DNA from 2 places in the Euryhalocaulis sp. genome. Region 1 is predicted to be linked to the other one. Evidence: predicted binding sites of a transcription regulator. Region 1 holds the regulator's gene; the other holds the start of a gene.
The links. Region 1 encodes HrcA, which represses chaperone genes, less so after heat shock. Its sites were predicted from a motif close to GTTAGCANTCNNNNNNNNNGANTGCTAAC; they were not measured.

Region 1 (7,999 bases):
GAGAGATGCTTCAGGCCGAAGCCGAGCGCTTCCTCCAGCTCCGCCTCCCACGCTTCGGCGGTCTGGTCCGGGCGGGCATAGATCAGGTCGATAGAGACGCGCGGAAAAATCTCCAGCGCCAGCGCGATGGCGCGCCGCGCCTGATCGGCGCTGTGCATGCGCCCCAAAGATTTCAGGGCGTCATCGTCCAGGGCCTGCACGCCGAGCGAGACGCGCTCCACCCCGGCATCGCGGAAGGCGCGCCAGCGTTCCGGGTCAGCGTCTTCGGGATTGGCTTCAAGGCCGATTTCGGCGTCCGGCGCAAAGCCGAACCGCGCATCGGCGGCCTTGATCACCGCCGCGATGGTCGCAGGCGGGGCCAGCGAAGGAGTGCCGCCGCCGAAATGCAGGCTGGCCAGCGGACGGGGCTCCATATGCTCCGCCCACAGGCCGACATGGCCGGTCAGGGCGGCGGTCATGGCGTCCGTATCCGCGCCCCTGGCGCGATAGACGTTGAAATCGCAATAGGGGCATATGCGGGCGCACCAGGGCCAGTGCGCATAGAGACCGAGGGCGGGCCGGGTCACTGATCCAGCGCGGCGCGCGCCAGCTCCGCGGTATGCGCCATCAGTTCGGGACCGCCGGGTTGGCCGTGGCCGGGGACGATCACCTCTATCCCCGGGAAGCGCTCTGCCGGAGCTTCGGCGGCCTCGGCCCAGGTTTCGAGATTGCCGTCGGCGGTGTTGCCCATGGACGTGGCGTCCGCCGCGCGGATCAGGCAGCCGCCGAACAACAGGTTCGCGCGATGGACATAGACGACGATATTATCCTCCGCGTGACCGTGGCCGGGATAGAAGACCTCCATCCCGTCATAGCCCTCATCAATGCCGAAGCTCTTGCCGACCGCGCCGATGTCCAGACCGCCGCGGCCCTCCGACATCATGATCTGCGCGGTCTTGTTGAGACCAATGCTGGCCGCGCCGGCGGCCTTGGTGACGGGGAGTCCGGCCGTGCGGTCCTCGTGCGAATGGGTGATGACGACCAGCTTCACGGGCTTGCCGATCTCGCGCGCCACCCAGTCCATCAACTTTTCGGTGGCCGGCTCGCCCCAGGCGGTGTCGATGAGAACCACGGAATCCGCGCGCTCCACGATCAGGCCGTTGGAGCCGACGCGGCCATATTCGGGCAGGTCGCGATAGGAGGTGTGCATCCACACCCCGGCGTCCAGCTCGCGCACGTCCAGTTCCTGCTCTACGGGAAGATCGGCGGACTGGGCGGCGGCGAAGGCGAACAGGCCAAAGAGGGCGGCGATCATGCGCGCGGCTCCGCGCCGGATTTCAGCGCGGCGAGAAATTTGTCAAAGGCGCGGGCGCGGTGGCTCATGGCGTGTTTTTCCTGCGGTTCGATCTCGGCGAAGGTCTCTTTGCGGCCAGGGGGCTGGAAAATCGGGTCATAGCCGAAGCCCTTGCCGCCGCGCGGCGGCCAGACGATTTCGCCCTCCACCTCTCCGCGCCAGGTATGGACGCCGCCCGGCTCGGCCAGCGCCAGAACGCAGACGAATTTCGCGGCGCGGTCATCGCTTTCCGCCTCCGACATCGCGGTCCAGACCTTCTCCATCGCCCTGCCGAAATCGCGCGGCTCCCCCGCCCAGCGCGCCGAATAGATGCCGGGCGCGCCGTCCAGCGCAGCGACGGCGAGACCGGAATCATCCGACAGGGCGGGGAGGCTGGACGCCTCCGCCGCGGCGCGGGCCTTTAGCGCGGCGTTGCCTTCGAACGTCGGTTCGGTTTCTTCCGGATCGTCCAGACCCAGCTCCCCGGCCGAGACGGTCTCTATGCCCAGCGGAACAAGGAGATCGCGGATTTCGCGCACCTTTCCCTCATTGTGGCTGGCGACGACGATCTTCGTGAATGAAAACATTGTAATGCCTTGATGCGATTGTGCTCTTGCGGATTTCATCGAAAGTCGATACGTGTTTATCGAATAACAACAAGTCTTGACGAAACCGGTTCGCCAAGGGAGAGAGATGAAAGCGCTCGGACACCGCTCTATCGCATCCATACTGCGCGTGGCGCTGAGAATCTTCAGTATCTTCCTGTGGATCGCGCTTTTCTTCGCCGGCGTGGCGGGACTGGCGCTGTTGCTGGTGTCGTTCGGATTCGATCTGGGGCTTGAGGTCGAGCAGTTGTCGCCCGCGCTGGCCGTGCTGGCCAACGCCATCATGTTCATCACGGTGGGCGCGGCGCTGATCATTGTCGGGCGGCTGCGGAAGATCTTCGCGACGCTGTCCCAGGGCGACCCGTTTGTCGAACAGAACGCGGTTCATCTGCGCGTGGTCTGGATCGCGCTGGCGGTCTGGGAGCTGTCGCGCTACCTGCTGGGCGGAACCGCGGCGGCGCTGATGTATTTCCTGCCGGAGGATTCCACGCCGGCGGAATATCTGAACGTGGATATTTCCCTCTCCGTCTGGTTCTCCGTGTTGACGCTGATGGTTATGGCGGAGGTGTTCCGCGAGGGCGCGCGCATGCGTGACGAACAGAAGCTGACCATCTAGATAAGGACGGCAATGGCGATTCAAGTGACCCTGGACCGAGTGCTTCTGGAGCGGCGTATGTCGCTGACCGAGCTGTGCGACCGTGTCGGGGTGACGCTGGCCAATCTGTCGATTCTGAAAACCGGCAAGGCCAAAGCCGTGCGCTTCACGACGCTGGAGGCGCTGTGCCGCGAGCTGGAGTGCCAGCCCGGCGACATCCTGCAATTTGTCGATGACGAAGAAGACGGGACAGCGGCGAACGACGCAAAGGCGTCAGAGAACGCCGCGGAGTAGGCCCTAGCCCAGCGCCGCTTTCTGCAACGCGAACAGATCCGTGCAGCCGGTTTTGGCCAGACGCATCAATTCCTGAAAATCCTCATCGCTGATGGCGCGGTCCTCGGCGGTGACCTGCGCCTCGATGATGCCGCCGGAGGCCGAGAGCACGAAATTGCCGTCGGCCTGGGCGCGGCTGTCTTCTTCATATTCCAGATCGAGGCGCGTCTGGTCGTCAACCACGCCGCAGGAAATGGCCGCCACCTGATCGAACACCGGGTCGGTCTTCATCACGCCTTCCTCTATCAGGAAATTACAGGCGCGTTTCAGAGCGACCCAGGCGCCGGTGATGGCCGCGGTGCGGGTGCCGCCATCGGCCTGAATGACATCACAATCGAGAATGACCTGGCGTTCGCCCAGCGCCTGCAGGTCGACACAGGCGCGTAAGGAGCGGCCAATCAGGCGCTGGATTTCCTGCGTGCGGCCGGACTGTTTCCCGCGCGCCGCTTCGCGCTGGCCGCGCGTATGGGTGGCGCGGGGCAGCATGCCGTATTCCGCCGTCACCCAGCCGCGGCCCGAGCCGCGCATCCAGGGCGGAACCGAATTTTCCACGCTGGCCGCGCACAGCACATGCGTGCCGCCGAACCGGGCAAGGCAGGAGCCTTCCGCATAGATCGCCGCGCCGGGCTCCAGCGTCACATCTCGGAGGGCGTCGCGCGCACGGTCGTGAGGTCTCATATCGGCTCTTGTCCTTAGTCGGGGGGGGTTGAGGCGGCAGGTTGCGCGAAGCTGTAGCGCGGGGCGGCTTCCAGCCCAAGAGCCGATTGCGGAGGCGGCCCGCCTCGCCTAGCTATGGTGTTGAAATGGATGAGAAGAAACCAGAGAGCGGCGCCGTTGAGCTGGACAGCCGCGCGCGCACCATCTTCCGGGAGGTCGTGGAATCCTATCTCTCGACCGGCGAGCCGGTGGGGTCGCGGACGATTTCGCGCATCCAGAGCATCGGCCTATCGCCCGCCTCCATCCGCAACACCATGTCGGACCTGGCGCAGATGGGGCTGCTGACCGCGCCGCACGCCAGCGCCGGACGCCTGCCCACCCATGCCGGGCTGCGCATGTTCGTCGACGGCCTCTTGCAGATCGGCGACCTGACCGAGGACGAGCGGAGCCAGATCGATGTGCGCATCAAGGGCGCGGGCCAGTCCATGGACCAGGTGCTGGAATCGGTGGGCGAGATGGTTTCCGGGCTGGCCGGCGGGGCCGGGCTGGTCACCACGCCGGCGCGCGATGCGGGCCTGAAACACGTGGAGTTCGTCAGCCTGGGGAACGGCCAGACCATGACGGTGCTGGTGTTCGAGGACGGCAATGTCGAAAACCGCATCATGGCCACGCCCGAGGGCCTGACGCCGTCGGCGCTGGTCGAGGCCGGAAACTACCTGTCCGCGCGGCTGAAGGGACGCACGCTGGCGCAGGCGCAGGCGGATATCCGCGAGGAGCTGTCCGCCGGTCAGGCGGCGCTGGACGAGGCGGCGGAGCGGCTGGTCTCCACCGGACTGGCGGAATGGAGCGGGGGCGAGGCCAAGCGCATGCTGATCGTGCGGGGCCGGTCGCGCCTGCTGGAAGAATTCGGCGCGGCGGAGGATCTGGAGCGGATCCGCCTGTTGTTTGACGATCTGGAGCGGAAAGAGGAGCTGATCTCCCTGCTGGACCAGACGCGCGAGGCGGAAGGCGTGCGCATCTTTATCGGCGCGGAAAATCCCTTATTCAGTCTTTCGGGTTCGAGCCTGGTCGTGGCTCCCTATATGAACCGGGAGAGAAAAGTTGTCGGCGCGCTGGGGGTTGTCGGTCCCACGCGCCTGAATTATGCGCGCGTGATCCCGATGATCGATTACACCGCGCGCCTTGTAGGACGGATGCTGGATAATGAGTGACGAAAACCGCGAAGACGAAGCCGGCCCGGCGCCGGAAGACATCGAAGCGATGGAAGAGGCCGCGGAAGCGGCGGCGAGCGCCGGGGGCGATCTGGACGCTTCCAATGACCCGCTGGCCAAGCTGCAGGCGGAGAACGAGGATTTGCGCGACCGCGCGCTGCGGGCGCTGGCGGAGCTGGAAAACACGCGCAAGCGCGCCGAACGCGATGTGCAGGCGGCGCGCACCTACGCCATCGAACGGTTCGCCACGGACCTGATCTCGGTCGCCGACAATCTGACGCGGGCGCTGGAAAGCGTGCCGGAAGGGTCCGACGAAGGGCGGTCCGAGCTGGCGAAAAACCTGCTGTCCGGCGTGGAGATGACGCAGCGCGAACTGATGCGCGCTTTCGAGCGTCATGGAGTCGAACAGGAAAATCCGAAGGGCGAAGCCTTTGATCCGAACCGCCATCAGGCGGTGACGCAGATGCCGTCCGATGTTCCCTCGGGCCGCGTCGCGGAGGTGATGCAGGTGGGTTATGTGCTGGGCGAGCGCCCGCTGCGCGCGGCGATGGTGGCGGTGTCCACCGGGCCGCAGGGCGGCGGACAGGGCAGCGGCCAGACCGCGCCCGGCGGCGAAAGCACCGGCGGAACCACGGACTTCAAGGTCTAGGCGGATACCCGCGCCCCGGCGCGGGCCGCCCGGCGGCGCCACGCCCGCTCATGCACCGTATAGGCGATGGTCTGGACGAAAGGCTCCAGCAAACCGATGGCGAGGGCGGCGTGCAGATTGCGCGTCAGCGCAAACGCCACGGCCACCGCAACGACGAGATGCATCAGCGCATAGGTGCCGGTCTTGAGAAGGGCTGCATCGAACCTGAACATGAAGTTGAGAATAATTCTCAACTAGCCGTTCGCAAGTCTTTGCGGCATCGGAAATTTCTATTCCGCCCATAAGAAAAACGCGCGGCCCGCAAGAGCCGCGCGTTTTCATGTGTGTGTGCGAGCGCTTCGACTAGCAGCCGCGATACTGGCCGTTCTGCCAATAGGTGCAGCCGTCGCGATCGACATAGAAATAGCGGCGGGCGCGCTCATCATAATAGAGGTCGCCGCCATTGGGGCCCTGACGGCCCTGGACGCGCTGGTCTTCGCGATAGCCTTTATAGGCGCCGGCCGCGCCGCCAACCGCCGCGCCGATCGCCGCGCCGCGCTGGGCGTCGCCGTCGCCGACATTGTTGCCGATGGCCGCGCCGGCGATGCCGCCAAGGGCCGCGCCGCCGATGGCGTTGCGTTCAACATTGCCGGTGCTCGTGCATGCCGCAGCAAGAAGACCCGCGGCGGCAAGGAGTGAAATCTTGGCGTACATGACGTTTATTCCTTTCATCAACGCTCGTGACGGGGGCAAACGCGCGGGAGATAAGCCGGTTCCCGCACAGGCGCCGGTCCGCCGGATACGTTGCAACCCTGTCACGCCGGGCATGAACTCAGGCTGAAGCGCCGGCGCAGCTTCCGTTCAGTCCGGAAGCGTCACCCGGCGGAGCGTGAGATTGATGCGGCCGCCCCGGGGCAATAGCGCGCTGGTGCCCGGATAGATGCGGTCCACGCCATGATAGAAACGCCGCGATGCGCCGCCCAGAACGACGACGTCGCCCGATTTCAGACGCAGCGAACGCGTCTTGCCCTTGCGCTGCGGCCCGCCCAGACGGAACAGGGCGTCATCGCCGAGGCTGACCGAGACGACCGGGGCGTTGGCCGCTTCCTCGTCCCAGTCGATGTGCAGACCCATCCGGGCGTCCGGATCATAGAAATTCACCAGACAGGCTTCCGGCGGCGCCGGATAGTCGGTGACCGTCCGCCACAGGTCCAGCATGACGGCGGGCATGGCGGGCCAGGGGCCGCCGGTAACCGGGTGGGCGGGTTCATAGCGATAGCCGTCCTTCTGGTCTGTGACCCAGCCCAGCGGACCGAAATTGGTCATGCGGACGGAGAGCTTCTGCCCCGTGCGCGGCATTGAGGGGCGGTAAAGCGGCGCGGCCTCGACCCCGGCGCGGACCGTTTCGACAAGGCTTTCCTGCGCCGCGCGGTCGAAATGGCCGGGCAGATATTTGAAGCCGTCGCCGCCATCCAGAGTCATGATATCCGCTCAGCCGCCGCTTTTTCCGTCGCAGAGATAGGCGTGGCCGGCGTAATTGGCCGCCACGATGCCGGTCAGACGGTCATAATGGGGACGCGACCAGACGCCGACCATGGGGCCGTCGCGATTTTGCAGCGCCTGATGCAGGAGCGCCGTGGTGGGGCCGGGCCGGAAATGGGTCTGGTCCCAGTAATTCAGCCCGTCCAGCGTGAAATCGTGAAACCCGCCAAGAAAGACCAGTTCCGGGGCGGCCGGCGCGACGTCCGCCAGCCAGCCAGTATAGGTTTCAACATCCATGCGGGTGAGGATCGTGGCGCTGAGCGGCTCCACCACGAAAACCGCGTCCACGCCGGCGGCGCTAGCCGCGTCGCGGATGCGGGCGATGGCGCGTTTCTGGCCGGCGTAACGTTTGGGCCGGTATTTGCGGACACCGCGCAACGCACACTGATCCACGCCGGCAAACGGCTCCCCCGCCGCGCGGCGGGCCTCGATCGCAGGATACTGCCAGTGGCCCGTTTCGGGGTCGTAGAGGAATTGCCCTTCGCTCGCGGCGTTGGTGAACAGGGCCGACACGGGCGCGCGGAGAAAGTCGGCGCGGACAAGCCAGTCGGCCCGCCCGGAAATCGCCGCCGGCTCCATCCGGGCGTAGGATTCGTCAAAGAAGCCGTAGCGGAAGCCCATCGGACTCATGGACACGACCAGCCGGGCCGGGCCGCAATGTTCGATCAGCCATAACGCCCGCAGCTCTATGCCGCGCCAGGTGTCGGCGGGAATGTTCAGGCTGTAGAAGCGGCCGCCATAGATCTCCTCCAGGGCGGCGGTTTCGTAGGCTGTTGCGCGGGAGTTTCCGAGGACAAAGGAATCCGCCCCCGCGCACCCGGCCTGTAGCCGGTCCTGCTTCACGATGCGCAGATTGACCTGTTTGTGGGTGGGCGCGCCGACAGTGCGGAAAACCCCGTATGGATCAGCAATATAACGCGGGGCGACGGTGGCGGCGGCCGCGGCGGGGATCAGCAGGAGGCAGAGTATGAACCGCAGCCGGTTCATCGGGATCAGCTCCCTTTGGTCTTTTTCGCGCAACGGGCGCGGTGCGCGGCATAATTGGCCGTCAGCGCGGCGGCAAAATCCTCCGCCGCGCCCTGCGTCCAGACGCCGTTCAGCGCCGTATCGCGATGC
Region 2 (7,999 bases), on a different contig from region 1:
CCATGGCCGCGATGATGAAGACCATCAGGGAAAGCCAGAAAATGGCGGTCAGCGCGCCGCCCTCAAGCCCGGCGGCGGCATTGCCCAGATAGGCGAATCCCAGCGCGGCGGGCATGCCCCAGACAATGGCCGTCCAGGCGCAATCCAGACGAACCGCCGGACGGCCCTTCTCCGCGCGTTTGAGAAAATAGATGCGCATGCCGCTGGCAATGATGACGGCCAGCGCCAGTCCCAGCAGGACATATATCGCCTTCACCGGGATACCGCCGAAGGAGCCGAAATGGAGCTGATAGAGGGATGCGGAGACTTGCTGGCCGATGGCGCCGTCCGACATGCCGGTCGTGCTCTGGAACTCGCCCGCGGCGTTGTAATTGTAATATTCCCCGAAAATCACCCGGTCGGGATGTTCGGCGATGATCTGGATATGCTGGCCCGCCGTCTGCGGGTCGTGGACGATCACATAGGTCGGGATGGCGTTGTGGCCCTGCGCTTCGAAATGGCCGAGCGCGGCGGAAACATCGGCCAGTTGCGCCGGGCTTTCGTCGGGCGGCGGCTCGGACCCGAAGACCGGTTCGAACACCTTTCCCGTGTCGCCGTTGAAATTGGCCAGCGCAATGCCGAACGCCACGATGGAGGCGAGGCCGAGAATGGCCCCGGTCGCGGAGACGGCGATGTGGAACGGCGCTGTCCAGACGCTGAGCCGGTTATGCAGATCCGCCTGGGTCAGCCGTCCGCGCCCCAAGCGCATGGAGAAAGCGTCTTTCAGGATGCGCGGATGGGCCAGAAAGCCGGTCATCGCCATGGCGACCATCATCACGCCCAGAATACCCACAATGGTCAGGCCCAGCACGCCCGGAATGTGCAGGTAGTAGTGCATGTCCAGCACGAACTGGGTCCAGGGAAAATGCTCCCGCCCGGCGAGCGAGCCATCGCTATTGGCGAAGGCCGCGCCGTGATCGGTGGTGATGACGGAGCGGGGAAATTCCGCCGTGGGAAGGCCGACATAGAGGTGGGTGGTGGACTGGCCCTGACGGTCGATAATGGCCTGGGCGGCGCGTTCGGCCGCGTCCGGGGACAGGGCGGCGATCTCCGGCGCGCCCGGTTGCTCCCATCGCTCCAGTTCCTGATGGAAGACCAGCAGCGTGCCGCTGATCGTCAGGATATAGAGCAGCGCGGAGACGGCGACGCCGATCGCCATGTGCCCGGAAAGGGCTTTTGCGACGAAGCCCGGGGCCATTTTCGGCCAGATTGTCTTAGCCATCGGGATCAAGCCCCTCCCCCGGGCAGCAGGAATATGTGCGCGGCGCTGATCGCGGCGAAAGCGGCCACGAGCGCGCTCTTGCGCACAAGACTGTTATCCATCGCGACCCATGAGGCCAGCGCGGCCCATGCGGTGACCGCGAAGATGAAGGCCGCCGCCCCGGTATCGGCCGCGCCGACGCCGGCGCCGGTCAGGAAACGATAAAACGAGATGGTCAGCAGGATCGCCGCCGCGCCGGCCAGCGGGCCGGTCAGCAGCGTGACATAGGTGATGCGAAGCGGCGTGCGCCATGACATTCGGCCGGGGGAAATTTCCTCCGCCGCGGAGGGCTCTCGCGGTTTCCGGCGCTTTGCCGGCATGACGATACTGACCGTGACGGCGGCCAGCGCGATGACGCACGCCGCCAGGATGCCGAGAATGATTCCCCGGTCCGGCCCGCCCAAGGCAGACCAGGGAACCATCGCCCCCGCAAGGAGGGCCCATCCGCCAAGGATGGATGGACCGCGATTGCCTGCGCGCCGCCGCCACGCCCGCCGCAGCAGGTAGAGGCCCGCCGCGATCATGGCCGTTCCAGCCAGCGCCAGACCAGGGGAGGGAAGCGCGCCGGGCAGCATCGCCTAGAACCGCTTCGCCAGACGGGCGACAACGGTGCGCCCCTCGCCCGGGAAGCAGTCGCCGCGGGCAAGGCAAGTGGCGAAATATTCCTTGTCGGCGAGATTGCGGGCATTGACCGTGAAGTCCCAGCCTACGGCGCGGTAGCCGATCATGGCGTCCGCGACCGTGTAGGAGTCATTGACGATCTGCACGCGCTCTCCGGTGAACGGGTTGATGCCGTTGCTCTCGTTCTCGCCGGCATAGCGCAGGCCGAACCCGGCGCGGAAATTGGCCAGGGGGCCGGCTTCCGGCTGATACATCGCCCAGGCGGAGGCCTGCGTCTCCGGGATGCTGGAGAGCGGGACGCCGTTCGGATCCTCGGTATCCAGGGCGCTGAAATTGCCTTCCAGATACCAGTCGCCCAGCGTCGTCAGGGCTTCCAGTTCGAACCCGGTGATCTTGGCCACGCCCTCCTGTTGCGAGGGGGCGGTCGGCAGGGCGGCGGGGTTCGACAGGTTGGACTGTTCGATGTCGAAATACGCCGCGGTGATATAGGTGCGCGTGCCCGGCGGCTGGTATTTCAGGCCCGCCTCGTACTGGCGGCCTTCCTGCGGCTTCAGATTATCGCCGGTGACCGTATCGACGCCCAGAACCGGCTCGAAGGATTCGGCGTAGCTGAGATAGGGCGACAGGCCCATGTCGAACTTGTAGATCGCGCCGACCGAGAAGCTGGTGGCGTCGTCTTCCTGGGTGGCTGAGCCGTTGTCGCTTTCAACCGTGTCGAAGCGCACGCCGCCGTTCAGGAACAGATTCCCGATGGAGACCTGGTCGTTTATGTAAACGCCCAGGTCTTCCGTCGTGGAGGGCGGCGTGTCGACCGGTTTCAGGTTCTTCACCGCCTCTGAGAGCGGGCCATAAACGGGATTGAAGACGTTTATGACCTCGCCAAAATAATAGCCGACATCGCTGTCGGTCTGGACGTCCTGCGCGTTCACCCCGGCCAGAAGTTCATGCCGGATCATGCCGGTCTGGAACTGCGCCCGCAGCCGCACATCGGCGGAAAGCTGCTGGGACGAGGCGTCGCCCGCATACCAGGTGCTAAGGCCGTTTCCGGCGGCGTCGATGCGCGGAACGCCGGCCCCGGCGAAGCTGACCCAGCGCTGGCTGTAATCGGCCATGCCGTTCTTGTAGCGGGCCGTCCCCTCGACCGAGAAAATCTCGTTCAGCTCATGGCTGCCCATCAGGGTCAGGGAGACCGAGTCGGTGTCGTATTTGTTGAAATCGGGATGGCCGAGATAGGTGGAGGGCTCAATCTCCTCGCCGCTGGCGCTCTCGAGATAGGTGCCGGTCAGCGGCAGGAACTGGCCGGCCGTGTCGGATTCCGATTCCTGGAATTCGGCCAGCACGGTAAAGCGCGTGGACGGGGCGGGCTGCCAGGTCAGGGAGGGCGAGATGACCATGGAGTCATCGTTGACGTAATCGATCTGGGTGTCGGAGTCGCGATAGAGCGCCACGACGCGGCCCGAGAGGCCGCTATTATCGCCAAACAGCGGGCCGTTGATGTCCGCGCCGACCTGGAAACGGTCATAGGAGCCATATTCCACGACCAGCTCGCGGCGGGGTTCCGGATTGGCGATCTTGGACACCACATTCACAATGCCGCCCGGAGAACCGCGCCCGTAAAGAACCGAGGCCGGGCCTTTCAGGACCTCCACCTGCTCCAGCATGTAAATGTCGGAGCGGGTGTTGTTGTAGAAGCCGAACAGGACCTGGATGTTGTCGCGGTATTCCGGCACGTCGAGACCGCGCACCGTGGCGAAGTCGCCGCGCGTGGCGAACCCGTAGGTGTCGCCCGAGACGCCGGCCGTGTAGGTCAGCGCGTCATCCAGCGTCAGCGCGCCCTTGGCGCGGAACATTTCTTCGGTTTCGACCGAGACCGAACGGGCGGTCTCAAGGATCGGCGTGTTGGACTTGGTAACGCCGAACTGGGACAGCATGCCGGTGACGACGACTTCATCGACCGCCGTGGCGCTGTCTTCATTTTCGTTATCTACCGATTGCGCGAATGCGGCGTTGCCGGCCGCCAGGGCGAGCGCCAGCGCGCCCCATGAAACAGATGAAATCTTCACGAAAAACAAGTCCCCCGAACGTGATCAGCGCGAAACCGGGCGGCCGCGCTATTTGCGAATAATTCTCATTTGCCTCATATCGGGGGCAGTCTGTTATTGCAAGGCATTCTCAACAAGAAAATGCTGCTGATGCGAAGAAAATGACAGGCGCATAGGAAAAGGGCGGCCCCGATGGAGCCGCCCTTCCCTTTGAAGCGTAAGGCTTTGAAGGTGGCTGGACTTAGAAGCCCATGCCGCCCATTCCGCCCATGTCGCCCATGTCGGGCGCGCCGCCGCCGGATTTCTCCTTCTTCGGCGCTTCGCCAATAGCGGCCTCGGTCGTGATGAACAGGCCCGCGACCGACGCGGCGTCCTGCAGAGCATGACGGACGACTTTCGCCGGGTCGATAATGCCCGCGGCGATCAGGTCCTTGTACTCTTCAAGCTGGGCGTCAAAGCCGAACTTGTAGTCATCATTTTCCAGCAGCTTGCCGACAACGATGGAGCCTTCGACGCCGGAGTTGGCCGAGATCTGACGGATCGGGGCCTGCAGGGCGCGGCGGATGATCTGGATGCCCGCGTCCTGGTCCGGGTTTTCGCCGGTGAAGTCTTCCAGGATCTTGGAGGCCTTCAGCAGGGCGACGCCGCCGCCCGGCACGATGCCTTCCTCGACGGCTGCGCGCGTGGCGTTCAGCGCGTCGTCGACCCGGTCCTTCTTCTCTTTCACTTCCATCTCGGTCGCGCCGCCAACACGGATGACCGCAACGCCGCCGGCCAGCTTGGCCAGACGTTCCTGCAGCTTTTCCTTGTCGTAATCGGAGGACGTGTCCTCGATCTGCGCGCGGATCTGGTTGGTGCGCGCCTCGATCGCGTCCTTGTCGCCAGCGCCGTCAACGATCGTGGTGTCGTCCTTGGTGATGGTAACTTTCTTGGCCGTGCCGAGCATCTCGGTCGTGACGTTCTCCAGCTTGATGCCGAGATCTTCGCTGATGACTTCACCGCCGGTCAGGGTGGCGATGTCTTCCAGCATGGCCTTGCGGCGCTCGCCGAAGCCCGGAGCCTTGACGGCCGCGACCTTCAGGCCGCCGCGCAGCTTGTTGACCACCAGGGTGGCCAGGGCTTCGCCTTCAATGTCCTCGGCGATGATCAGCAGGGGACGGCCCGACTGAACGACCGATTCCAGGATCGGCAGCATCGGCTGCAGGGAAGAGAGCTTCTTCTCGTGCAGCAGGATCATCGGATCCTCGAGATTGGCCACCATTTTCTCGGAGTCGGTGACGAAATACGGGGACAGGTAGCCGCGGTCGAACTGCATGCCTTCGACGACTTCCAGCTCGGTCTCGAGAGACTTGGCTTCCTCAACCGTGATCACGCCTTCATTGCCGACCTTGCCCATGGCCTTGGCGATCATGTCGCCAATTTCGCGGTCGCCATTGGCGGAGATGGAGCCGACCTGGGCGATTTCCTCGGAGCCGGAGATCTTGTTGGCGTGGGACTTGATGTCCTCGACGACCTTCTTCACCGCAGCATCGATGCCGCGCTTGAGGTCCATCGGGTTCATGCCCGCGGCCACGGATTTCATGCCTTCGCGGACGATGGACTGGCCCAAGACCGTGGCGGTCGTGGTGCCGTCGCCGGCTTCGTCATTGGTGCGGGACGCAACTTCGCGCAGAAGCTGGGCGCCCATGTTCTCGAACTTGTCCTCAAGCTCGATTTCCTTCGCGACGGAGACGCCGTCCTTGGTGGAGCGCGGCGCGCCGAAGGATTTTTCGATGATGACGTTGCGGCCTTTCGGGCCCAGCGTGACTTTCACGGCATCGGCCAGAATATCGACGCCCTTGAGCATGCGATTGCGGGCGTCGGAGCCGAAATGAACTTCTTTGGCAGCCATTTCGTGAGTTCCTCTTGTTTTCTAATTCGTGCGTTTTGTTCGGGTATCAAAAAAACCGCTTGCGGCCGGATGGCCTTTTGCGAAGCGGTTTCTAGCCGGCGTTCATGACGCCGAGGATGTCGGATTCCTTCATGATCAACAGCTCGTCGCCGTCGATCGTGATTTCCGTGCCCGACCACTTGCCGAACAGGATGCGGTCCCCCGTCTTGACGTCCGGGGCGATCAGTTCGCCCTTGTCGTCACGCGCGCCTGCGCCGACGGCGACAACTTCGCCTTCCTGCGGCTTTTCCTTGGCGGTGTCGGGAATGATGATCCCGCCCTTGGTGGTTTGCTCTTCCTCCACGCGCTTCACCAGCACGCGGTCATGCAGCGGACGAAAATTCATCGGATTACCTCTGCTCCCGTAATATTGAGACTTAGCGTTTTTCGTGAGCCGGTGAGCGCCGTTAGCACTCTATGATCCCGGCTGCTAACAGAGGGCTAGGTAGGGGCGAAGCCGGGGATCGTCAAGAGATTCCGGCGGATGATTTTTTCGCTTTTGCGGCAAGGGTTTAGAATCGTTGCGGCGATTGGCGTGGTGATGCCATTGCCGCCCGCGCCGGATATGAAAAGGGCAGGGAAACCCTGCCCTTTTCTGTTTGAACCCTGGAAGCGCGTCAGGCCTGCATCGTCCAGCCTTCGACGCCCATGGCCGCCTGGCGCACGGCCTCCGACATGGTCGGGTGGGCGTGGCAGGTGCGGGCGATGTCCTCTGACGCCGCGCCGAACGACATGGCGAGCGCAGCCTCGGCCACCAGCTCCCCGGCGCCGACGCAGATCAGGTGGACGCCCAGAACCGTGTCGGTCTTCTTGTCGGCCAGGACCTTCACCATGCCTTCGGTCGTGTGGTTGGTGCGGGCGCGGGAATTGGCCTGCATCGGGAATTTGCCGACGGCGTAGTCCACGCCCTCTTCCTTCAACTGGTCTTCCGTCTTGCCGACCCAGGCGATCTCCGGGTTCGTATAGACGACGCCCGGGATCAGGTTGTGGTCGACATGGCCCGGCTGGCCGGCGATCAGCTCCGCCGCGGCGACGCCCTCTTCCTCGGCCTTGTGGGCCAGCATGGCGCCGGTGGTGCAGTCGCCGATCACCCAGATATTCTCGACGCTGGTCTTCAGGCCGTCATTGACGATGAAGCCGCGCTCGTCGGTCTTCACGCCGGCCTTGTCCAGGCCCAGACCCTCGGTGAAGGGACGGCGGCCGATGGCGACCAGAACCGTGTCGGCCTCGATGGTTTCCTTGTCGCCGCCCTTGGCGAGCTCGATATTCACGGAAAGGCGCTTGCCCTTCTCCACGCCGGTCACTTTCTGACCCAGCTTGAACTCGATGCCCTGTTTCTTGAACGTGCGCTGGGCGGTCTTGGCGAGCTCGGAATCGACGCCCGGCAGGATGCGGTCGAGATATTCAACGACCGTGACTTCCGCGCCCAGACGCCGCCAGACCGAGCCAAGCTCAAGCCCGATAATGCCGGCGCCGACGACGACCAGCTTGTCCGGCACATTGTCCAGCGCGATGGCCTGATCGGAGGTGACGATGCGCTCGCCGTCGATCTCAACGCCCGGCAGCGGGGTGACTTCGGAGCCGGTGGCGATGACGATATGCTTGGCTTCCAGCGTCTTCTCGCCGTCATCGCCTTTCACCGACACCTTGCCCTTGCCGGCCACCGCGCCCTTACCCTTGATCCAGTCGACCTTGTTCTTCTTGAACAGGAACTCGACGCCCTTGGTCAGGCCGTCCACGGCTTCGGATTTCTGTTTCATCATCTGGCCGAGATTGAGGGAGAGTCCCTCATACTCCACGCCCAGACCCTCGAATTCATTCTTCGCGCCTTCATAGATTTCGGAGGCGTGCAGCAGCGCCTTGGACGGGATGCAGCCGACATTCAGGCATGTGCCGCCGAGCGTCTTGCGGCTTTCAATGCAGGCGACCTTCAGGCCCAGCTGTCCGCAACGGATGGCGCAGTTATAACCGCCCGGTCCGCCGCCAATGATCACCACGTCGTATTTGTCGGCCATTCTTGTCTCGTCCTGAAAGTCGGTGGAAGGGATCGCGTGAGAGGCGAGGTATGACCGATTGCCGTGAAGGTCAACGCTTTGAGGCTTGCAT

Region 2: the regulator HrcA is predicted to act here: its motif matches at 6,300-6,328, upstream of groES (co-chaperone GroES).

The regions. Positions count from the first base shown of each region.
Region 1 is NZ_JACESD010000063.1:5,956-13,954, forward strand. Features, by position in the region: gene hemW (radical SAM family heme chaperone HemW) at 1-566, opposite strand, end outside; gene bla (subclass B1 metallo-beta-lactamase) at 563-1,294, opposite strand; gene rdgB (RdgB/HAM1 family non-canonical purine NTP pyrophosphatase) at 1,291-1,899, opposite strand; gene H2040_RS13155 (DUF2975 domain-containing protein) at 2,006-2,533, shown strand; gene H2040_RS13160 (helix-turn-helix domain-containing protein) at 2,546-2,806, shown strand; gene rph (ribonuclease PH) at 2,810-3,523, opposite strand; gene hrcA (heat-inducible transcriptional repressor HrcA) at 3,649-4,713, shown strand; gene grpE (nucleotide exchange factor GrpE) at 4,706-5,362, shown strand; gene H2040_RS13180 (DUF2061 domain-containing protein) at 5,359-5,574, opposite strand; gene H2040_RS13185 (YMGG-like glycine zipper-containing protein) at 5,705-6,055, opposite strand; gene H2040_RS13190 (alpha-ketoglutarate-dependent dioxygenase AlkB family protein) at 6,203-6,823, opposite strand; gene H2040_RS13195 (hypothetical protein) at 6,833-7,870, opposite strand; partial or broken gene H2040_RS13200 (hypothetical protein) at 7,876-7,999, opposite strand, start outside.
Region 2 is NZ_JACESD010000023.1:221-8,219, reverse strand. Features, by position in the region: gene H2040_RS07790 (PepSY-associated TM helix domain-containing protein) at 1-1,261, opposite strand, end outside; gene H2040_RS07785 (hypothetical protein) at 1,267-1,875, opposite strand; gene H2040_RS07780 (TonB-dependent siderophore receptor) at 1,879-3,984, opposite strand; gene groL (chaperonin GroEL) at 4,205-5,854, opposite strand; gene groES (co-chaperone GroES) at 5,946-6,239, opposite strand; gene lpdA (dihydrolipoyl dehydrogenase) at 6,511-7,908, opposite strand; partial or broken gene H2040_RS07760 (hypothetical protein) at 7,979-7,999, opposite strand, start outside.